4 regions of the Streptomyces sp. NBC_01485 genome follow, and region 4 is predicted to be linked to each of the others. Evidence: riboswitches for the same ligand, from Rfam matches in the RefSeq annotation. Region 4 holds a riboswitch; each other region holds the start of a gene.
What was found. Region 4 has a riboswitch for cyclic di-AMP ahead of OG352_RS35855 (M23 family metallopeptidase). Riboswitches for the same ligand answer to the same signal wherever they lie in the genome.
Positions count from the first base shown of each region.

Region 1: another riboswitch for cyclic di-AMP. It lies ahead of OG352_RS04720 (C40 family peptidase); the one in region 4 lies ahead of OG352_RS35855 (M23 family metallopeptidase).
Region 2: another riboswitch for cyclic di-AMP. It lies ahead of OG352_RS32010 (M23 family metallopeptidase); the one in region 4 lies ahead of OG352_RS35855 (M23 family metallopeptidase).
Region 3: another riboswitch for cyclic di-AMP. It lies ahead of OG352_RS25790 (transglycosylase SLT domain-containing protein); the one in region 4 lies ahead of OG352_RS35855 (M23 family metallopeptidase).

Region 1 is NZ_CP109435.1:1,139,661-1,144,520, reverse strand. Features, by position in the region: gene OG352_RS04740 (8-amino-7-oxononanoate synthase) at 1-902, shown strand, start outside; gene OG352_RS04735 (DUF397 domain-containing protein) at 980-1,213, opposite strand; gene OG352_RS04730 (helix-turn-helix domain-containing protein) at 1,223-2,083, opposite strand; gene OG352_RS04725 (ATP-binding protein) at 2,298-2,813, shown strand; gene OG352_RS04720 (C40 family peptidase) at 2,859-3,332, opposite strand; cyclic di-AMP (ydaO/yuaA leader) riboswitch at 3,336-3,506, opposite strand; gene OG352_RS04715 (hypothetical protein) at 3,897-4,202, opposite strand; gene OG352_RS04710 (ATP-dependent Clp protease proteolytic subunit) at 4,210-4,848, opposite strand.
Region 2 is NZ_CP109435.1:7,064,085-7,068,944, forward strand. Features, by position in the region: gene OG352_RS32000 (M16 family metallopeptidase) at 1-702, shown strand, start outside; gene OG352_RS32005 (M16 family metallopeptidase) at 699-2,087, shown strand; cyclic di-AMP (ydaO/yuaA leader) riboswitch at 2,302-2,500, shown strand; gene OG352_RS32010 (M23 family metallopeptidase) at 2,515-3,264, shown strand; gene OG352_RS32015 (GntR family transcriptional regulator) at 3,453-4,148, shown strand; gene OG352_RS32020 (HPr family phosphocarrier protein) at 4,335-4,616, opposite strand; gene OG352_RS32025 (bifunctional acetate--CoA ligase family protein/GNAT family N-acetyltransferase) at 4,797-4,860, shown strand, end outside.
Region 3 is NZ_CP109435.1:5,691,032-5,695,891, forward strand. Features, by position in the region: gene OG352_RS25775 (glycosyltransferase) at 1-244, opposite strand, end outside; gene OG352_RS25780 (GNAT family N-acetyltransferase) at 286-1,350, opposite strand; gene OG352_RS25785 (HAD family hydrolase) at 1,609-2,511, shown strand; gene OG352_RS25790 (transglycosylase SLT domain-containing protein) at 2,521-3,003, opposite strand; cyclic di-AMP (ydaO/yuaA leader) riboswitch at 3,007-3,210, opposite strand; gene OG352_RS25795 (polyprenyl synthetase family protein) at 3,710-4,720, shown strand.
Region 4 is NZ_CP109435.1:8,133,273-8,138,132, reverse strand. Features, by position in the region: gene OG352_RS35870 (TetR/AcrR family transcriptional regulator) at 1-88, shown strand, start outside; gene OG352_RS35865 (SIMPL domain-containing protein) at 129-899, opposite strand; gene OG352_RS35860 (SGNH/GDSL hydrolase family protein) at 1,111-1,896, opposite strand; gene OG352_RS35855 (M23 family metallopeptidase) at 2,132-3,133, opposite strand; cyclic di-AMP (ydaO/yuaA leader) riboswitch at 3,136-3,299, opposite strand; gene OG352_RS35850 (alpha-galactosidase) at 3,601-4,860, opposite strand, start outside.

The sequences.
Region 1 (4,860 bases), 7.0 Mb from region 4:
ACGCCGAACTGGAGCGGGAACTCGCGGAGCGCTGCGGGTTCGAGGCGGCCCTCGTCTTCTCCTCCGGGTACGCGGCCAACCTCGCCGCGGTCACCGCGCTCGCCCCGCACGGCTCGCTGATCGTCTCCGACGCGGGCAACCACGCCTCGCTCATCGACGGCTGCCGGCTGGCCCGCGGCACCACCCAGGTCGTCGGGCACGCCGACCCGGACGCCGTGCGCAAGGCGCTCGGCACGCACGACGGCCCGGCCGTGGCCGTCTCCGACACGGTCTTCTCGGTCGACGGCGACGCCGCCCCGCTGGCCGCCCTCGCGGCCGCCTGCCGGGCGTACGGCGCCGGACTGGTCGTCGACGACGCCCACGGGCTCGGCGTGCTCGGGGACGGCGGACAGGGCGCGCCGTACGCGGCGGGTCTCGCGGGCGCCGACGACGTCGTCGTCACGGTCACGCTGTCGAAGTCGCTCGGCAGCCAGGGCGGCGCCGTGCTGGGCCCCGCGCGCGTGATCGACCACCTGGTCAACGCGGCGCGGACGTTCATCTTCGACACCGGTCTGGCCCCGGCGGCGGCGGGCGCGGCGCTGGCCGCCCTCAGGCTGCTGCGCGCGGAGCCGCAGCGCGCGCCGCGCGCGCGTGCGGTGGCGGGCGAGCTGTACGCACGGCTGACGGCCGCGGGTCTGGAAGCGGTGCGTCCGGACGCCGCGGTCGTCTCCGTGCGGGCGCCGTCCCCGGAGACGGCCGTGCGGTGGGCGGCGGACTGCCGGTCGGCAGGCCTGGCCGTGGGCTGCTTCCGTCCTCCCTCCGTGCCCGACGGCATCTCACGCCTCAGGCTGACCGCCCGCGCGGACCTCTCCGGGGCCGAGCTGGAACGCGCTGTACGGGTGATCGACGAGACCCGACCATGAGTCGGCGTGACACGGCCGTGGGTCGCCGCTGAGCACTGCGTGCCGACTGCTGCGGTGTGCTCAGTTGCGCGGTGTGCTCAGTGGAACGCGGTCGTGAAGCCCGTCCAGCTCTCGGGGGAGAAGAGCAGGGCGGGTCCGGCCGGGTCCTTGGAGTCGCGTACGGCGAGCAGACCGGCCCAGGGGCCGGCGGCCGGCCGGGCGGTCTCGACGCAGTTGTTCGCTCCCGTGCTGTAGCTGCTGCGCAGCCACCGCATCGGCGGGAGAGCGTCGGGATCGGTACGGGAAGGTACGTTCCGCGGTGCTGCGGACATGGTGCCTCCTTATGCGCCGCCTGCCAGCGCGGCGATGTATTCCGATGAGTCCCCGGGCGAAAGGGCTTGCGCCCGAAGGGCGTTGAAGGCCTCGGTGTAGGCCTGGAGGTCTTCTTTCCGTTCGAGATAGAGGCTACTCATCAAGTGGTCTAGAACAACCACGTCCAGATCAGAAGTGCGCGAAAACGAGAAGATAACGAAAGGGCCGGTCATCCCGATATGTGCCCCGGCGGCGAACGGCAGCACCTGGAGCCGCACTTGGGGCAGCCGGGCGGCCTCCACGAGCCGGCCGAGCTGCCGCGCCATCACCTCGGGCCCGCCCACCTCCCGCCGCAGCACCGCCTCGTCCAGCACCGCGCACAGCTCCAGCGGCGGCCGGCCGCGCAGCACGTCCTGGCGGGCCATCCGCACCTCCACCAGGGTGTCGAGCTGCGCCTCGTCGATGCCCTCCACGGCCGCCCTGGTCACCGCGCGCGCGTACTCGGGCGTCTGCAACAGGCCCGGGACCACGGTCGTCTCCAGGGTGCGCATCGCGCTCGCCTGCGACTCCAGGCTGATGAAGTCCCGGTAGGCGGGCGGCAGCACCCCGCGGTAGGCGTGCCACCAGTGGTCCCGGCCGCCGCTGCCCTCGGCGCCCGCCAGCGCCAGCATCAGTTCCCGCAGATGCGGATCGGCCACTCCGTAGGCGTCGAGGAGTAACCGCACATCGGCCGGTTTCGATCCACTGGTGCCGGTCTCGATACGGCTCACCTTGGACTGGTGCCAGCCCACCAGCCGGGCCGCCTCACCGCTCGTGAGGCCCGCCCGGGAGCGCAGCGTGCGCAGTTCGGCGCCCAGCTTTCGGCGGCGTACCGCGGGACCGTGTTGCATGGACTCCTCCTTACTCCTCCCGGGCCGTCCGAATACGCTCTGTCGTCGCAGAGTTCACCGCATTGAGCGACAGATATATGCATATCTTGGTGGATCGCCACCCGTGACCGGTGCGGTGATGGCAGTCTGGCGAAGAAGCAGCCAGTCCGGGACCGTACTCGAACCACACGCACCGTGTCGGACCTCGGTCCCGTGGGAAAGGGACGACGTCGCCATGGCAGATCACCTGGAAGCATCCGTCACTCTGCCGAGCGATCCCGCCTCGGTCTCCACGGCCCGCGGCTTCGTGGCCGGCACCCTCGGGGAATGGGGTCTGCCGGCGGACGCGGAGGTGGCCGACACCGTCCGGCTGATCGTCTCGGAACTCGCCACCAACGCCGTACAGCACACCTTCGGGCAGTCGCCCACCTTCACGGTGGGCCTCGTCCTCGAGCGTGACGAGCATCTGCGCATCGGCGTCACCGACAGCCACCCGCGCTTCCCGCAACGACTGCCGGCCGCCGTCCAGCAGGACAACGGCCGAGGCATGGTGATCATTCGCTGGCTGACCGCGGAGTGCGGCGGCAAGCTGAGAGTGCGGCCCACCCGGGAGGGCGGCAAGACGGTCACCGTGGAACTCCCGTGGACCGTCCCGACGGCGGTTCCGACGTCGGTCCCCACCGTGGAGCCGGTGACCGGAGCCCTGACTGCCCCGGCGGCCCCCGCGGAGGGCGAGATCCCGGGGCGGTGACGGCGCGTCAGGGACGCCGGCACCGCCGCGAGAGGTTCGGCGGGCCTAGCGGACCCGGCCGTACCAGACGCTCTTGGTCCAGATCTTCTGCAGCTTCACCACGTCTCCGGTCTTCGGCGAGTGCCAGATCTTGCCGCTGCCCGCGTAGATCCCGACGTGGTACACGTTCGAACCCGAGTGGAAGAACACCAGGTCGCCCGCCTTACGGCCGGACGCCGAGATGTGCTTCGTCTTGTTGTACTGCTGGGCCGCCGTCCGAGGCAGGCTCTTGCCCGCCTTCTTGTACGAGTACAGCGTGAGCCCTGAGCAGTCGAACCTCTTCGGCCCTGTGGCTCCGTACTTGTACGGGGCACCCTTCTTCGATGCCGCGATCTGGAGCGCCTTCGTCGCCGGTGTGGCGGCCGCGGCGTCGGTGGCGAGCCCCGGGACCACGACCGAGCCGCCCACGGCGGCGATGGCGAAAGCCGAGGCCGTACCGGCCCGGACCATGAGCGACGGGACACGATTGAGCGCAGTCATGCGCAACCCTTCGTCAGCCGCCTGTGAAGGATGACCTGTCGGATTCGGGCTGGCGAAGTTGCCCGGCCGCTGACGCGGCTTCACCCCAAGGGCTGCTCGGCCCGGTCATGGCGTGACCGTTCCGGCGACCCGTCGTGCTTGGGTCCTCCACTCCTGCCGATGCACTTCTGTCGACCGGTCATCCGGGAGGCGGCAGGACTCGGCGTCCGCCCGGACCGCCCCGCCTCTTGTGGCGGGGGCTTGTCGTCAGTCAGGGATCTTGACTCACCGATGTCCGAAAAACCCAATGGAACCGGGGATTTGTGGGGTTACTCACCACTCACCCGTTCGGGTGGACACCCTGATGGCCGATCAGGTGTCAAGGTCGTCAAAGGTCGCCAAAGGGCCCCGGACCAGCGGCGGAGCCTATAATTCCGCCCGAATCGTTCTCTTTTGCGCAACCTCGACCGGCCTGCGGAGGCAGCGCACGCTACGCCGTACGGGGGTACCTCGACTGGTCCGTTTCAACTCCGGGCCGCACGACACGCGCGGGGCGCGGGCCGTCCGGCCCGGAGGCGGGCCGTGTCAACTGTCGGAGAGCGGAGGGACCGTGACGCGCGCCGTGCGACGCTCCCCGTCGAGGACGCGCAGCGCCCGCGCGAGCGTCGGCGCGTGCAGCTCGCTCTCGCCCCGCTGGTGCATCAGCGTCAGCGCGTCGCGCAGCGCGGTCGCCTTGCTCACCAGCGCCTGGGCGGCGCGCAGTCCGCGGTACGTGTCCCCGTGGTGGGCGGGGTTGATCCGGCCCAGCAGGTCGACGACGTCGAGGTAGCCGTCGATCAGCTCGGCCTCGGCCCGGGTCAGCGCGGGCAGCGGCGGCAGTTCGGGCACCATCGGCGGCTCACCTCCCGTCCGGCGCGCCGGCCGAGGTCTTGCGGCTGGAGATGATCTCGTCCACCAGGCCGTACTCCACGGCCTCCTGGGCGGTGAGGACTTTGTCCCGCTCCATGTCCGCGGTCACCTGCTCCGGAGTGCGCCCGGTGTGCCGTACGAGCATCTCCTCCAGGGTGGCCCGGGTGCGCAACAGCTCGTCCGCCTCGATGACGAGATCGCTGGCCTGCCCCTCGACGGGCTCGGGCAGCGACGGCTGGCGGATCGTCATCCGCGCGCCCGGCAGCGCGAACCGCTTGCCCGGCGCACCCGCCGCCAGCAGCACCGCGGCGGACGAGTCCGCCCGGCCCAGGCAGGTCGTCGCCACGTCGCAGGTGACGTACCGGATCGTGTCGTACAGGGCCGTCATCGCGCTGAACGAGCCGCCCGGGGAGTTGATGTACAGCGCGATGTCCCGGTCCGGGTCCTTGTGCTCCAGGTACATGAACTGGGCCATCACGTTGTTCGCCGCGATGTCGTCGACCGGCGTCCCCAGAAAGACGATCCGCTCCTCCAGCAGCTTCGAGTACGGATCCATCGTCCGGTGCCCGAAGCTCGTGCGTTCGGTGAACTCGGGCAGGACATGGCGGGCGGACGGTGATCGGTTCATGGGAGCCCCTCC
Region 2 (4,860 bases), 1.1 Mb from region 4:
ACCCTCGCCTGGGTCGAGAAGTACTTCGGCTCCATCCCGGGCCACGACGGCAAGCCCGCGCCCCGGGACGGCTCGCTGCCCGACGTCATCGGCGGGCAACTGCGCGAGATCGTCGAGGAGGAGGTCCCGGCCCGCGCCCTGATGGCCGCCTACCGCCTGCCGCAGGACGGCACGCGCGCGTGCGACGCCGTCGACCTGGCGCTCACGATCGTGGGCGGCGGCGAGTCCTCCCGCCTCTACAACCGGCTCGTGCGCCGCGACCGTACGGCCGTCGCGGCCGGCTTCGGCCTGCTGCGGCTCGCCGGCGCGCCCTCCCTGGGCTGGCTGGACGTGAAGACGTCCGGTGACGTCGAGGTGCCCGTCATCGAGACCGCCATCGACGAGGAGCTCGCCCGGTTCGCCGAGGAGGGCCCCACGGCCGAGGAAATGGAGCGCGCCCAGGCCCAGTTGGAGCGCGAGTGGCTCGACCGGCTCGGCACGGTCGCCGGCCGCGCGGACGAACTGTGCCGCTACGCAGTCCTGTTCGGCGACCCGCAGCTCGCCCTGACCGCCGTCCAGCGCGTGCTGGACGTGACGGCCGAGGAGGTGCAGGAGGTCGCCAAGGCCCGCCTGCGCCCCGACAACCGCGCGGTGCTCGTCTACGAGCCGACCGCCGCCGAAGCCCCCGCCGACCAGGACGAGAACGAGGAGGCGGCCCGGTGACCGAGCTCGCCACGATGGACTACCGCCCCCAGCCCCAGGCGGGCGAGGCCAAGCCGTGGGCGTTCCCGGCGCCCGAACGCACCGAGCTGGCCAACGGCCTGACGGTCCTGCACTGCCACCGCCCCGGCCAGCAGGTCGTCGCCGTCGAGATCCACCTCGACGCGCCCCTGGACGCCGAACCGGCCGACCTCGACGGCGTCGCCACGATCATGGCGCGCGCCTTCGCCGAGGGCACCGACAAGCACTCCGCCGAGGAGTTCGCCGCCGAACTGGAGCGCTGCGGCGCCACCTTCGACATGCACGCCGACCACCCCGGCGTCCGCCTCAGCCTCGAAGTGCCGGCCTCGCGTCTGCCCAAGGGCCTCGGTCTGCTCGCCGACGCCCTCAGGGCGCCCGCGTTCACCGACAGCGAGGTCGAGCGCCTCGTCCACAACCGCCTGGACGAGATCCCGCACGAGCTGGCCAACCCCTCCCGGCGCGCCGCCAAGGAGCTCTCCAAGGAGCTGTTCCCGGCCACCGCGCGCATGTCCCGCCCGCGCCAGGGCACCGCGGAGACGGTCGAGAAGATCGACTCCGTAGCCGTACGCGCCTTCTACGAGAAGCACGTCCGCCCCGCCACGGCCACCGCCGTGGTCGTCGGCGACCTCACCGGCGTCGACCTGGACGCGCTCCTCGGCGACACCCTGGGCGCCTGGACGGGCTCCTCGGCGCAGCCGCGGCCGGTGCCGCCGGTGACCGCCGACGACACCGGCCGGGTCGTCATCGTGGACCGCCCCGGCGCCGTCCAGACGCAGTTGCTGATCGGCCGGATCGGCGCCGACCGGCACGACCGCGTGTGGCCCGCGCAGGTGCTCGGCACGTACTGCCTCGGCGGTACCCTCACCTCCCGCCTGGACCGCGTCCTGCGCGAGGAGAAGGGCTACACCTACGGCGTCCGTGCCTTCGGGCAGGTCATGCTGTCCGCCCCGGACGGCTCGGGCGCCGCGATGCTCGCCATCAGCGGCTCCGTGGACACCCCGAACACCGGTCCCGCGCTGGAGGACCTGTGGAAGGTGCTGCGCACCCTCGCCGCCGAGGGCCTGACCGACGCCGAGCGTGATGTCGCCGTGCAGAACCTGGTCGGGGTGGCGCCGCTGAAGTTCGAGACCGCCGCGGCCGTCGCGGGCACCCTGGCCGACCAGGTCGAGCAGCACCTGCCCGACGACTACCAGGCGACGCTGTACCAGCAGCTCGCCGCGACCGGCACCGTGGAGGCCACAGCGGCGGCCGTGAATGCCTTCCCGGTGGACCGGCTGGTGACCGTCCTCGTCGGCGACGCGGCTCAGATCAAGGAGCCGGTCGAGGCCCTCGGCATCGGCGAGGTGAAGGTCGTCTCCGCCGAGTAGCCGGCACGACGGACGCGGGCAACGGCACGCGCGCGTAGGGGCCCTGGTCGACGGACACGTCACCAGGGCCTCCTGGTGTCCGAATTGAGGTGGAGGCTGCCTGTCTGCCCTGTGGGATGCGCTACAAAAACCGGGATTCGTTTGAGGATTCAAAGGTGTCCCGCTTAGCTTCGTCCGGACTGTTCGTCAGGCAGTGCGCCGCAACCGCGGCACCGGACAGCCATCGCCGAGTCCCCGTACGGCGCGAGCCAGGGGAGCCGGGGACCCTCCCTCCTGTCGCCGCCTTCGCGGCTGGAGGGGCCCAGAAGTCCCTGGGGTGAATCGGACGCCCGCGCGAGCCGCGAGGGGGCCCGTAGGAGACCTTCCTGCTCCGAACCCGTCAGCTAACCCGGTAGGCGAGAGGGAAGGAAAGGACACCCCCCGCTTCATGGCGTCCACCAGTGCCGTCCGCTCCGGGAAGCACCGTCGGCCCAGCCGCATGCAGCGCACCACCGCGCGCGCGGCGGGCGTAGCGGCGCTCACCACCACCGGTGTCATGGCCACCGTCGCCTCCGTTCCGGCCTTCGCCGCCGAGCCCGCCCCCGAGCAGACCGGGCTGATCCCCGTCGTCACCGCCGGCGAATCCGTCATCGAGCAGATCGACGACCAGGTCGCCGTGCAGAAGAAGGCCGCCTACGAGGAGGCCGCGCGCGAGGCGGCCGCCAAGAAGGCCGTGGAGGAGCGCGAGGCACGCGTGCGTGCCGCCCGGGAGGCCGAGCGCAAGCTGCTCAACGCCTTCGTGCCGCCGATCACCGGCTCCTACGTCTCCACCGGCTACCACGCCAGCAGTTCCCTGTGGTCCTCCGGCAGCCACACCGGCATCGACTTCCACGCCGCGACCGGCACCACGGTGCACGCGGTCGGCCTGGGCACCGTCGTCGAGGCCGGCTGGGGCGGTTCGTACGGCAACCAGATCGTCATCAAGATGAACGACGGCACGTACACCCAGTACGGCCACCTGTCGTCCATCGGCGTCTCGGTGGGCCAGCAGGTCGCCCCCGGCCAGCAGATCGGCCTGTCCGGCGCGACCGGCAACGTCACCGGCCCGCATCTGCACTTCGAGGCCCGCACCAGCGCGGAGTACGGCTCGGACATCGACCCGGTCGCCTACCTCCGCCAGCACGGCGTGAACGTCTGACGACGCACGGCGACAGATCGTCCAGCCCCGGCCCTTCCGGCCGGGGCTTTCGCCGTTTTCGATGCCTTCCTGTCCAAAAAATATCCCTGGATTCCGGCCCGCCATCGGAAATTCCCGCTCATTGCAATAGAGTCACGGAACACACGTCAATCGTCGACGTTTCACGGGGATTAAGGCGGAGGTCCGTCATGCGTATTCCGGCGCACTCGGTGTGCACGGCCATCCGGGACGACATCGTCGCGGGTGTCTACGAGCGCGGCAGCCGCCTCACGGAGGAACTCCTCGCCCGCCGCTACGGCGTGTCCCGCGTCCCCGTCCGGGAGGCGCTGCGCACGCTGGAGGCGGAGGGCTTCGTCGTCACGCGGCGGCACGCGGGCGCGTGCGTCGCGGAACCGACCGAGCAGGAGGCCGCGGACCTGCTGGAGATGCGCATGCTCCTGGAGCCGCTCGGCGCCTCCCGGGCCGCCCAGCGGCGCACGGAGGCCCACTTGAAGGTGCTGCGCGGCCTCGTCCGGCTGGGCCAGGAGCGGGCCAGGAGGGGCAACAGCGACGATCTGCGCTCCCTGGGGGGCTGGTTCCACGAGACGCTCGCCCAGTCCTCCGGAAGCCACGCCCTGACGTCGATGCTCACCCAGCTGCGCCACAAGATCGCCTGGATGTACGCGGTGGAGGCGCCGGTCAACCCGGTGGAGTCCTGGGCGGAGCACGGCGCGATCGTGGACGCGGTGGCGCGCGGCGACGGGGAGCGCGCGCGGGCCGTCACGGCGCTGCACACCGAGCGCTCGACCGCCGTGCACCGGCTGCGCTTTTCCGGCGGACCGGAGCGCGCCGACCGCGTGAGGACTTCGCAACCTCCCGTAAACATGACGGGCCTGCGGCATTAACACGGGAGCCGTATACAAAGAGGGGGATAATTCGCGGGGGATTATTTCCGCTGCCCGTCAACGGGAAATGCGAAGGGCTCGCCCGATAATTTCGGACGAGCCCTTCGGAGTTTGCGGGACGACGTCTTTCAAGTGACGAGCACCGCGCCCCTCGAATAAGACAAGGCCTGCTCGGCCGGTCCTTGCTCAGACGGTCTCGGGGAGCTCCTCGAGACCCTCGGCGACCAGCTTCGCCAGCCGGTCGAGGGCGGCTTCCGCACCCTCGGCCTCGGAGGCGAGGACGATCTCCTCGCCGCCCGTGGCGCCCAGGCCGAGAACGGCCAGCATGGAGGCCGCGTTGACGGGGTTGCCGTCGGCCTTGGCGATCGTCACCGGGATACCTGCGGCCGTGGTGGCCCGGACGAAGATGGAAGCGGGGCGGGCGTGAAGGCCCTCGGCCCAGCCGACGTTGACGCGGCGCTCAGCCATGTGATGCTGCCCTTCAGTGTTCAGGTTGTCTAGACCAGTGTTCCACACGTGAAGCGTGTGAGGGACGGGTCCTCGCGACCCGTCCCGGTGCGCGGACGTCGGATCGCGGCCTCGATCCGACGTCCGTCCTCCACAGACTGCCTCGCGCCGTCGTCAGATGCGAGCCGTACTCTGGGCCCCATGCAGAGCGCGTCGGACCGGCACGAGTACCCCGCCCACTGGGAGGCCGACGTGGTGCTGCGCG
Region 3 (4,860 bases), 2.4 Mb from region 4:
CCTGCGCGAGCAGCGTCCCGACCGGCCGCCCACCCCGCCTGACCAGCACGAACACCGGTCCGTGCGTGACGGGCCGGCTGCCCGGACCGGGTCTGAGCACGCCACCCCCGTCCAGACTCCCGTCCAGACCCCCGTCCAGTTCGAGGTCGAGGTCGAGCTCGGCGACCTGCACCGGCCGGATCTCCAGGAACCTCTGTATCTCCCGCCGTACGGTCTCCTGCTGCACAGCTCTTGCGCGGAACATGAACCCCCCTTGTCTCATGACCGTGCCGACCGGCGATCCCGTCACGGCCGGCGCAGGCGGCCCGCGCCCTTCAGCGTCCGTGCGGCCGCCGCGGCGAGCCCCGGCCGGTTGCGCACGAAGTGGTGCGCGCGGCGGGACGGTTCGCGGCTGAGCCAGTAGAGCGCGGCGCCCGCCCCCGGACGGGTCCACGCCCCCTCGTACACGGGGATCTCCCCTGTCTTCAGCGAGTCCTTGTACTCGGCCGCGCCCCGCCCCAGGTCGAGCAGGCCGATGCCCTCGGCGGCGGCCGACTCGGCCATCCGCAGATGCAGCACCAGGCCGGGCGAGAACTTCGCGAACTCCGGTTCGTACGACGGGAACCAGCAGGCCAGGACGGTCGACGAACGCAGTCCGAAGTGCGCGGCGATCGGCTGCTCACCGGCGTACAGGACGGACAGTGTGCCGGCGCACTCCGGCGCGCGCGTCTCGGCGAGCGCCGCCACGAGCCGGGTGATCCACTCCTGGGCGAACCGGTCCCGGCGGCCGGTCCTGCGGTACTGCCCGGACTTCCACGCCATGAGCGTGCGCAGCGCGGCCGGGTCGCGTTCGTCGAACACGAACCGCAGCTCCCCGACCTGACGGCCGAGCTTGCGCTCCTTGGCGAGCGTCGTCTTCAGGAACTTCGGCGACTGGGCGCGCAGTACCGACTCGTAGGTCTCGTAACCCTTTTCGACGTCGATGACATAGGAGGTGTACTCCTCGGCCGCGTGCGGGACGAACAGCCCTTGTTCCGCCTCCAGGTTGTCGAAGGCGAAGCTCGACAGCGAGCACGCCCGCATCAGTTCGGCGGCGTTCAGCCCGAGACCCGGGGCCAGCACCGCGCCCTGCGCGTCCGAGACGCCGTACGCGAGGGCCTGGCCCTGGCCGAGCCGGCCCCGCTCATGGGGCAGGAAGCCGACCGGCTCACGCCCCTCGTACACCACCGCCACCCGCGCGCGGGGCCGCACGAGCCCCACGGCGTCGGTGAACTCCGGTTCCATGAAGGGGTTTCGCGGAAGCGTCGACGCGGCACGCAGCGCGCGCCACCGCTCCCTCTCCCCCTCGCCGAGGTCTTCCGGCCTCAGCACACGAATGCGCCCACTGCTCAACCTGACCCCCCGATCAAGTCCCCCCTGGACACCTGGACGGTACCGCTCCATCAGGGCGTGGCGGTAGGTAGCGTGGCATGTTGTTGCCAACCGGTGCAGAGGCCTTTAACCGTCCGCTACCCGGCGATGCGTCAGAAAGCCGTTTCTTTTAAAGGGGAGTTGGCAGAACCGGGCAGCACCCGGTCGTCGTTCGGTGCGCGTCGAACCCGGGGGCTGCGGGATCCGTATTCTCTGATCATGGCCGCACCCACCGCATATGCCGCACGCACCCGGTACTCCCCGTACTCCCTCATCGCCACCGACCTGGACGGAACGCTGCTCCGCGGCGACGACACCTTCTCCGACCGGTCGCTCGACGCGCTCGCGCGGGTGGCGCACGCGGGCGCACGCCACCTCGTGGTGACGGGCCGGCCGGCCCCGCGGGTACGACCGCTGCTCGACCGCCTGCACAGCAGGGGGCTCGCGGTGTGCGGACAGGGCGCGCAGTTGTACGACGCCGGCGCGGACCGTCTGCTGTGGTCGGTCACCCTGGACCGGGAACTGGCGGAGACCGCGCTCGGCAAGATCGAGGCGGAGGTGGGGCAGCTGTACGCGGCCGTCGACCAGGACGGCGTCGACGGGCTGACGCTCATCGAGCCGGGCTACCGGATGCCGCACCCGACCCTGCCCGCCCTGCGCGTCGAGCGGCGCGACGACCTGTGGTGCGAGCCGATCAGCAAGGTGCTGCTGCGCCATCCCACCCTGTCCGACGACGAGTTGGCGGCGACGGCCCGCTCGGCGGTCGGCTCGCTCGCCACGGTGACCATGTCGGGTCCCGGCACGGTCGAGTTGCAGCCCTGCGGGATCACCAAGGCGACGGGCCTGGCGCTGGCGGCCGAACACCTGGGCCTGCGGGCCGAGGACACCATCGCCTTCGGGGACATGCCCAACGACATCCCGATGTTCGACTGGGCCGCGCGCGGAGTCGCGATGGCCAACGCCCACCCCGAACTCAAGGCGGTGGCCGACGAGGTGACGACGTCGAACGAGGACGACGGCGTGGCCGTCGTCCTCGAAAGACTGTTTCCGCAGGACCCCGTTGGACCCTCTAGGACCCGTAGTACCCGTGGACCCCTAGAGACTGACCTCAACGCCCCGTAAGGGGGACTGTCAGTACGCGCCGAAGACGTTGTCGATCGAGCCGTACCGGGCGGCCGCGTAGTTGCAGGCCGCGGTGATGTTCGCGACCGGGTCGTACGAGTTCCACGACGTGCCGGAGACGTGGTAGGCGTTGAAGGTCGGGTCGATCACCTGGAGCAGGCCCTTGGACGGGATGCCCGCGGCCGCGTTGGAGTCCCAGAGGTTGATGGCGTTGGGGTTGCCCGAGGACTCGCGGATGACGTTGCGGTAGATGCCGTTGTACGACCCCGGGATCCCGTGCTGCGCCATGACCTGGAGGGACGCGCGGATCCAGCCGTCGAGGTTGTTGGCGTAGCCGAGGCTGGTCGCGGTGGCGACGGTCGGGGTCGCCGCGGAGGCGCTGGTCGCTCCGATGATCGGGAGGGCGAGCACGGCCGCGCCGGCGGCGGCGGCGGTGAGCGTGCGGACGAGACGGGTACGCCGGTTGCGGCGCGGCTGAGCGACAGCGGACATGACGAAGTTCCTCTCCGGCGCCTGCGAGGTGAGCTGTCGGGTTCGGGCGGGAGCTGCCCGGCCGCGTCCTGACGGACGCGACTTCACCCCGAGCCGTACCGGTATGTCTGAAGCATCCGGTTTGGCGACTTACCTGGTTCCCCCGCTCCTGCCGTGCGGTTCTCTCGGAGGGTGACGGGCGGCGGCAGGATTCGGCGTTCCGCCCGACAGGTCGGGAACGTATGCGACGGCACATGTCCGGAACAAGTGGCGAATTCACAGATCAACCCTATTGACCTCTGTCTGTGGCCTATGGGGTGCTTGATCCTTTGTGTGCGCAAAGCGCCAACTTGCTTGGGGTTGCGGGGGATGCGGGGGATCGGCGGGGTTGCGGGCCGGAGCCGGGTCGCCGTGGCGAGTGAGCCAACTCACCGACGTTCGCAAGAGTGGCAAATCGGACATTAATCCGAACTCGTACCGAAAGGAACGTCGAGGGGCTGGGTGTGTCGGTAACCGACATAAATCATTACTTCTGGGTAACTCTATAAATATCTGTTCATACGTACTGATCAGAAACATAACGGGCGTGATCCGATACCGCCGGGCCTGTAACCGTGGGGGCTATCGGTGATCGAAACGTGACCGGATACGCTGACTTGAGTGGTGGCAGAGACCTATCGACAAACCGCGTAATCGCCAGTGGACACCAGCAGACAGGAGACCCCTCGTGACCGTCGTCGGGCCGTTCGGGCTGAGCGTGCGGGACCAGGCTCTGGAAGCCGATGTCCAGGCCGGATTGGCGGCTGTCGAGGAAGGCTTGCTCGAGGCCACCAAGAGTGAGGTCCCGTTCATCACGGAGGCCGCCCAGCATCTCGTGCGGGCGGGCGGGAAGCGGTTCCGGCCCCTGCTCGTGGCCCTCGCGGCGCAGTTCGGTGACCCGTACGCGCCGGGCATCGTGCCGTCGGCCGTGGTCGTCGAGCTCACCCACCTGGCCACTCTGTACCACGACGACGTGATGGACGAGGCAGCCGTGCGCCGCGGGGTGCCCAGCGCCAACGCACGCTGGGGGAACTCGGTCGCCGTCCTCACGGGTGACTTCCTCTTCGCGCGCGCCTCCCACATCCTGGCCGACCTCGGGCCGGAGGCGGTGCGGGTGCAGGCGGAGGCGTTCGAGCGGCTGGTCACCGGGCAGATCCTGGAGACGGCCGGGCCGACGGACGGGCGCGACCCGGTCGAGCACTACCTCGACGTGCTCGCCGGCAAGACGGGCTCGCTGGTGGCGGTGGCCTGCCGGTTCGGGGCGATGATGTCGGGCGCCGACGAGACGGTCGTCGACGTGCTGACGCAGTACGGCGAGCGGCTGGGCGTCGCCTTCCAGCTCGCGGACGACGTCCTGGACATCGCGTCCGACTCGCACGAGTCGGGCAAGACGCCCGGCACGGACCTTCGCGAGGGCGTTCCCACGCTGCCCGTGCTGCGGCTGCGGGAGCGGGCGGCGCGGTTGTCGTTGCCCGAGGACATCGCGCTGTGCGAGCTGCTGGACTCCGACCTCAGTGACGACGACCGGCTCGCCGAGGCCCTGGAGGCGCTCCGGGCCCACCCGGCGCTGGAGCAGGCCCGCCGCGACACCGTGCGGTACGCGAAGGACGCGCGGTCCGCGCTGGCGCCGCTGCGGGAGTGCGACGCGAAGGCGGCGCTGCTGGAACTCTGCGACGCGGTGGTCCACCGAGCCGGCTGACCCCCTCCGCTCCGGAACGTCCACCGCCTTCTCCGGAACGTCCTCCACCCCGGAACGCCCTCCACCCGGAAACCCCTACGGGTTCGAACCCCCGCTCGTCGGAACCTCCGCTTGTCGGAACCCCCGTTCGTCGGTACCCC
Region 4 (4,860 bases):
CCGGACCCGCGCGCAGGAATGGGTCGACGAGGCCGTGACCCGGGAACTCGGCCTCGCCCCCGAAACGTTGAGCGCCCGGAAGCGCTGAGAATCCGGGACCGGCGCCCGCACAGGACCCGGCCGCCCACTCAGTCCAGCTCGTACACCGCCGTCACAGTCGCCGTCGCCCGGATCTCGCCGGGGGCCACGGGCACGGCGCCCATGCCGGCACCCGGGGTGTCCCCGGCCGACGGCGCCGGGCGTGAAGAGCTGGAGGCGTCCTCGCTGAGTGAGACGAGTCGGCCCAGTCGGCGGTCGCTGAGGCGGGCGTACTGCTCGGCCTTGGCGTGGGCGTCGTCGTGCGCGGCCTCGCGGGCGCGGGACCGCAGCGGGCCGGGGTCGGAGACGTCGAAGGCCACGGAGCTGATCCGGGCCGCGTCGCCGCCGGCGTCGGTGATCGCCTGCAGGACCGCGCCGGTCTTCGCCACCTCGCGCACCTTCACGGAGAAGGCCTGCGCGGCCTGGTAGCCCTTCAGCCGCGCGGTGTTGTCCGCGTAGTCGTAGACGGGGCTGAGGGAGACGCCCTCCGTGCGGACGTCCCGGTCGGCGACGCCCTGGGCGCGGACGGCGGCCAGCAGCGCGGCGGCCGCCTTGTTCTGTGCGTCCACCGCGGCCTGCGAGGTCTTGGCGGAGGCCTCGACACCGGCGCCGACGACCGCAAGGTCGGGCGCCGCGCTCGCACTGCCCTCGCCGGTCACCGTGACGGTGGCGGGACTGTCCGGCGCGAGACGGACGGCCCCGGCCGGGTGGGCCGGCGACGCGACGGCCGCGGGCGCGGCGAGCGCCGGGACGCCCAGGGCGAGCAGGGAGACGAGGGCCACGGCGACGGGAGTACGGGGACGGGTGCGGGGAAGAGGCATGCGGGACCGGTCCTTCGAGGCGTCGGGGGAACGGGATGCGGGTGCAGGTAGGGCTGGTACGGGTGCGGTCATCCCAGCACCCGCACCGGCCCCCGCCCGCGCACCACTCCCGTGCGCTCACCTCACTGGTGGAGCGGCCGACCGTACGACCTCGACGGCCGACCGCGTCCACCCGCAACCCTCGCGGTCTCCCTGCTCAGGCCACGGCTGCTCAGGCCACGGCCGCGATCCGCATCCTGATGTCGTCCGGCGACAGCGCGCCCTTGGCGGTCACGTGGTCGCCGGAGGACTCGCCGCGCAGCCGGCGTCCGATCCACGGCACCAGGTACTCGCGCGCCCAGTGGACGTCGTCGCGCCGTACGTCGAGGGTGCCGCGCGGTGGGAGCGGCGGCCAGGGCTGCTCCGGGTCGGCCGGGACCTCGAGGCCGAGGGCCTCTCCGGCGCGCAGCGCCACGCGCGTGTGCCCCTCCGGGGAGAGGTGGAGCCGGTCGCCGTCCCAAGCCCTGCGGTCCTGCACGGACTTGAGGGACCACAGGTCGAGCACCGGGCAGCCGTACCGGTCGGCGACGGCGCGGACATGCCCGTTGTAGGTGGCGATCTTGCCCCGCAGGTGCTTGAGCACGGGGACGCCACGGGTGTCGAAGCCGGTGGTCACCATGACCGTGCCGGCTACGGCGGTCAGGGACGCGATCGCGCGCTCGAAGCGCTCGGCGACCTCGTCCGGGTCGGTGCCGGGTCGGAGGATGTCGTTGCCGCCCGCGGAGAAGGAGACCAGGTCCGGGGCGAGCCGCAGCGCCCTGGGGAGTTGGTCCTCCATGATCTGGTCGAGCAGCTTTCCGCGGACCGCGAGGTTGGTGTACCCGAAGTCGCCTTCGGGCCGCCGGTCGGCGAGGAGTACCGCGAGCCGGTCGGCCCAGCCGACGAACGCCCCGTCAGGGCCGGGGTCGCCGACGCCCTCGGTGAAGCTGTCCCCCACCGCCACGTACGACCCGATCACTGATCTGTTGTCATTCTTCGAATCGTCTGCCACAGCAGTTCATGATTCACCTTCGAATGTGACTTACGCGACCGTAGGAAAGGGTTGACGGACGGTGAGATAAGCCACTCCTAAAGAGTTCCCCAATCAGGGAATAAGAGACCGCACACCGAAGGCCGGACCCGGGGATCGGGGTCCGGCCTTCGGCAGCGTGTCAGGCGTGTCGAGCGTGTCGGGCGGAGGTCGTCGGCCGGGGTCAGCCGACGGCGACGCCGTGCGAGCGGAGGTAGGCGACCGGGTCCACGTCCGAGCCGTAGTCCGGCGTGGTGCGGATCTCGAAGTGCAGGTGCGGGCCGGTCACGTTGCCGGTCGCGCCGGAGAGCCCGATCTGCTGGCCCTGGGTCACGGTCTGGCCGGCCGAGACGGAGAGCTGGGAGAGGTGGCCGTACTGGGCGTAGTAGCCGTCGGCGAGCCTGATGACGACCTGGTTGCCGTACGCGCCGCCCCAGCCCGCGGAGACGACGGTGCCCGCGCCCACGGCCTTGAGGGAGGTACCGGTCGGGACGACGAAGTCGACGCCGGTGTGGTAGCCGCTGGACCACATGCTGCCGGCCACGTGGTACCCGGTCCCGACGGTCGCGCCGGCCACGGGGAGGCCGTAACCACTGGAGGTACCGGTGTCGGCGCCGGTGCTCGTGCTGCTCTCGGCGGCCTGGGTGGTCGCCTTCGAGGAGGACGACCCGGACGACGAGGACGCCCCGGACGAAGAAGGCGACGAGGACGACGGGGACGACGCCTTGTCGTCGGACGACGCCTTCGAGGAGGACCAGCCGGACGACGACCCGGTGGTGCCGGTCGTGGCCTTCGCGCCGATCGACAGCTTCAGGCCGGGGTGGATCAGCGACGGGTCGCCGCCGACGGCCCGACGGTTGTCCTGGTACAGCTTCTGCCAGCCGCCGCTGACGTTCTGCTCGTCGGCGATCTTCGAGAGGCAGTCGCCGGACCGCACGGTGTAGGTCCTGGCACTCGTGGCAGCGGCCTTCTTCTGCGCCACCGGAACGGACTGCACGGCCTTTTCCGAAACAGACTGCGAAACCGTCTGCGCGGCGGACTGTGCGACGGACTGAGAGGGCGCCGCATGGGCGCCGGTGGCGCCTATGAGCGGAAGGGCGAGCGCGGCGCCGCCGGTTCCGGCGACGGCTATGGAGCGGGTGAAACGCTGGGACTTCGGACGACGGTGCTTACCCTTCGCGGGCATGGCCAATTCCTCTCCGGCGCCTGCGAGGTCAGCTGTCGGGTGCGGGCTGGAGATGCCCGGCCGCGCCGAGGCGCGGCTTTACCCCAAGCCTGTTCCGGGACCGGAACAGGCGGTTCTACCTGTGGGTCCCCCGCTCCTGCCTTACACGGATGGGTGAGCGGACACCGGACGGCGGCAGGATTAGGCGTCCGTCCGGATTGGGGTGGAACGTAAGCGACCAAGACGCACAGGGACAAGCAGAGGTTGCACGGATAACGCTTTTCTCTTGATCCCCTGTGCGTATTCCCAGTCACGCTCCGTCAATCAATAGGCCCGCTTTTCGCCAAGCGCCCTGGAAAAGCACGCGAATTACGTGAACATGACGGACGACGTACGGTCACTGATATGACGCTCCTCACGTGACACATCTCCAGGTCCCTTTACCCCAGAGCGAGTTGGAAGGAAGGATCCAATTCGGGACAGAACACTCAGATGCGACGCAGGCGGATAACCATCGCATCAAGGTCGCCCCGCAGTCCGGTACGCAACCCGTGGTGCAACAGCACGGCACCTCGGTGAACTTCGCCCGTTTCAAGGCATTCGTACAAAGATGTCGGGTCGAGTCCGCGCAGCCGCAGCGCCGGAACCGGCTCGCCGAACCGCTGGGCCTGGAGCCGGGCGAGGACGACCGCCTCGTCGCCCCGCACGTACTGGACGGCGCTCAGGCCGCCGGCCGGGGGCCGCAGCCGGTAGAGGTCGCCGTGCTGCACGAGGGGCCGGATCTCCTTGTAGAGGTCCACCCACTCCCGGGCCTCGGCGAGGTCCGCCTCGCTCCACTCGGCGAGGTCCCCGCCGACGCCGAGCACCCCGGCCATGGCGCTGACGAACCGGAAGCGCAACGAGCTGATCCTGCCGTTGAGCTGGGTGTTCGGGCTGTCCGTGACCCACGCGGCCATGACCCGGGCGGGGTGGATCTGGCTGAAGCCGTGCTGGATGTCGAGCCGGTCGAGCGGGTCGGTGTTGTCGGAGGTCCACACCTGGTCGGTGCGGCTCATGATCCCGAGGTCGATGCGCCCGCCGCCGCCCGAGCAGGACTCGAAGGCGACGCCCGGGTGGGCGGCCCGCAGCCGGTCCAGGAGGGCGTACAGGGCCCGCACATGGTCGACCCAGAGGCGCTGCGGGTAGGGGTCGTCCGGCCAGCCGGCGTCGGTGAAGCAGCGGTTGAAGTCCCACTTCACATAGTCGACGGGGGCGCTGGACAGGATGGCGTCGAGTCGCTCCCAGAGGTACTCCTGAACGTCCTCACGCGCGAGGTTCAGTACGAGCTGATTGCGGAATTCCGTCCGCTTTCGCCCTGTTTGGAACTGCACCCAGTCCGGGTGTGCCCTGTACAGCTCGCTGTCGGGGTTGACCATCTCGGGCTCGACCCAGATGCCGAACTGCATGCCGAGGCCGTGCACCTGGTCGGCGAGGGGCTTCAGGCCGTTCGGGAAGCGGTCGGGGTTGGGCCGCCAGTCGCCGAGTCCGGCGTGGTCGCCGGTGCGCGCCCCGAACCAGCCGTCGTCGACGACGAACAGCTCGACGCCGATCGCCGCGGCGCGCCGGGCGAGGGTCGCCTGCTGCTCCTCGGAGATGTCGAAGTAGGTGGCCTCCCAGGAGTTGAACAGCACCGGGCGGTCCTGTCCGGCGTCCGGGATCACGTGCGCCCGCTGGTAGGCGTGCCAGGTGCGGCTCGCGCCGCCGAACCC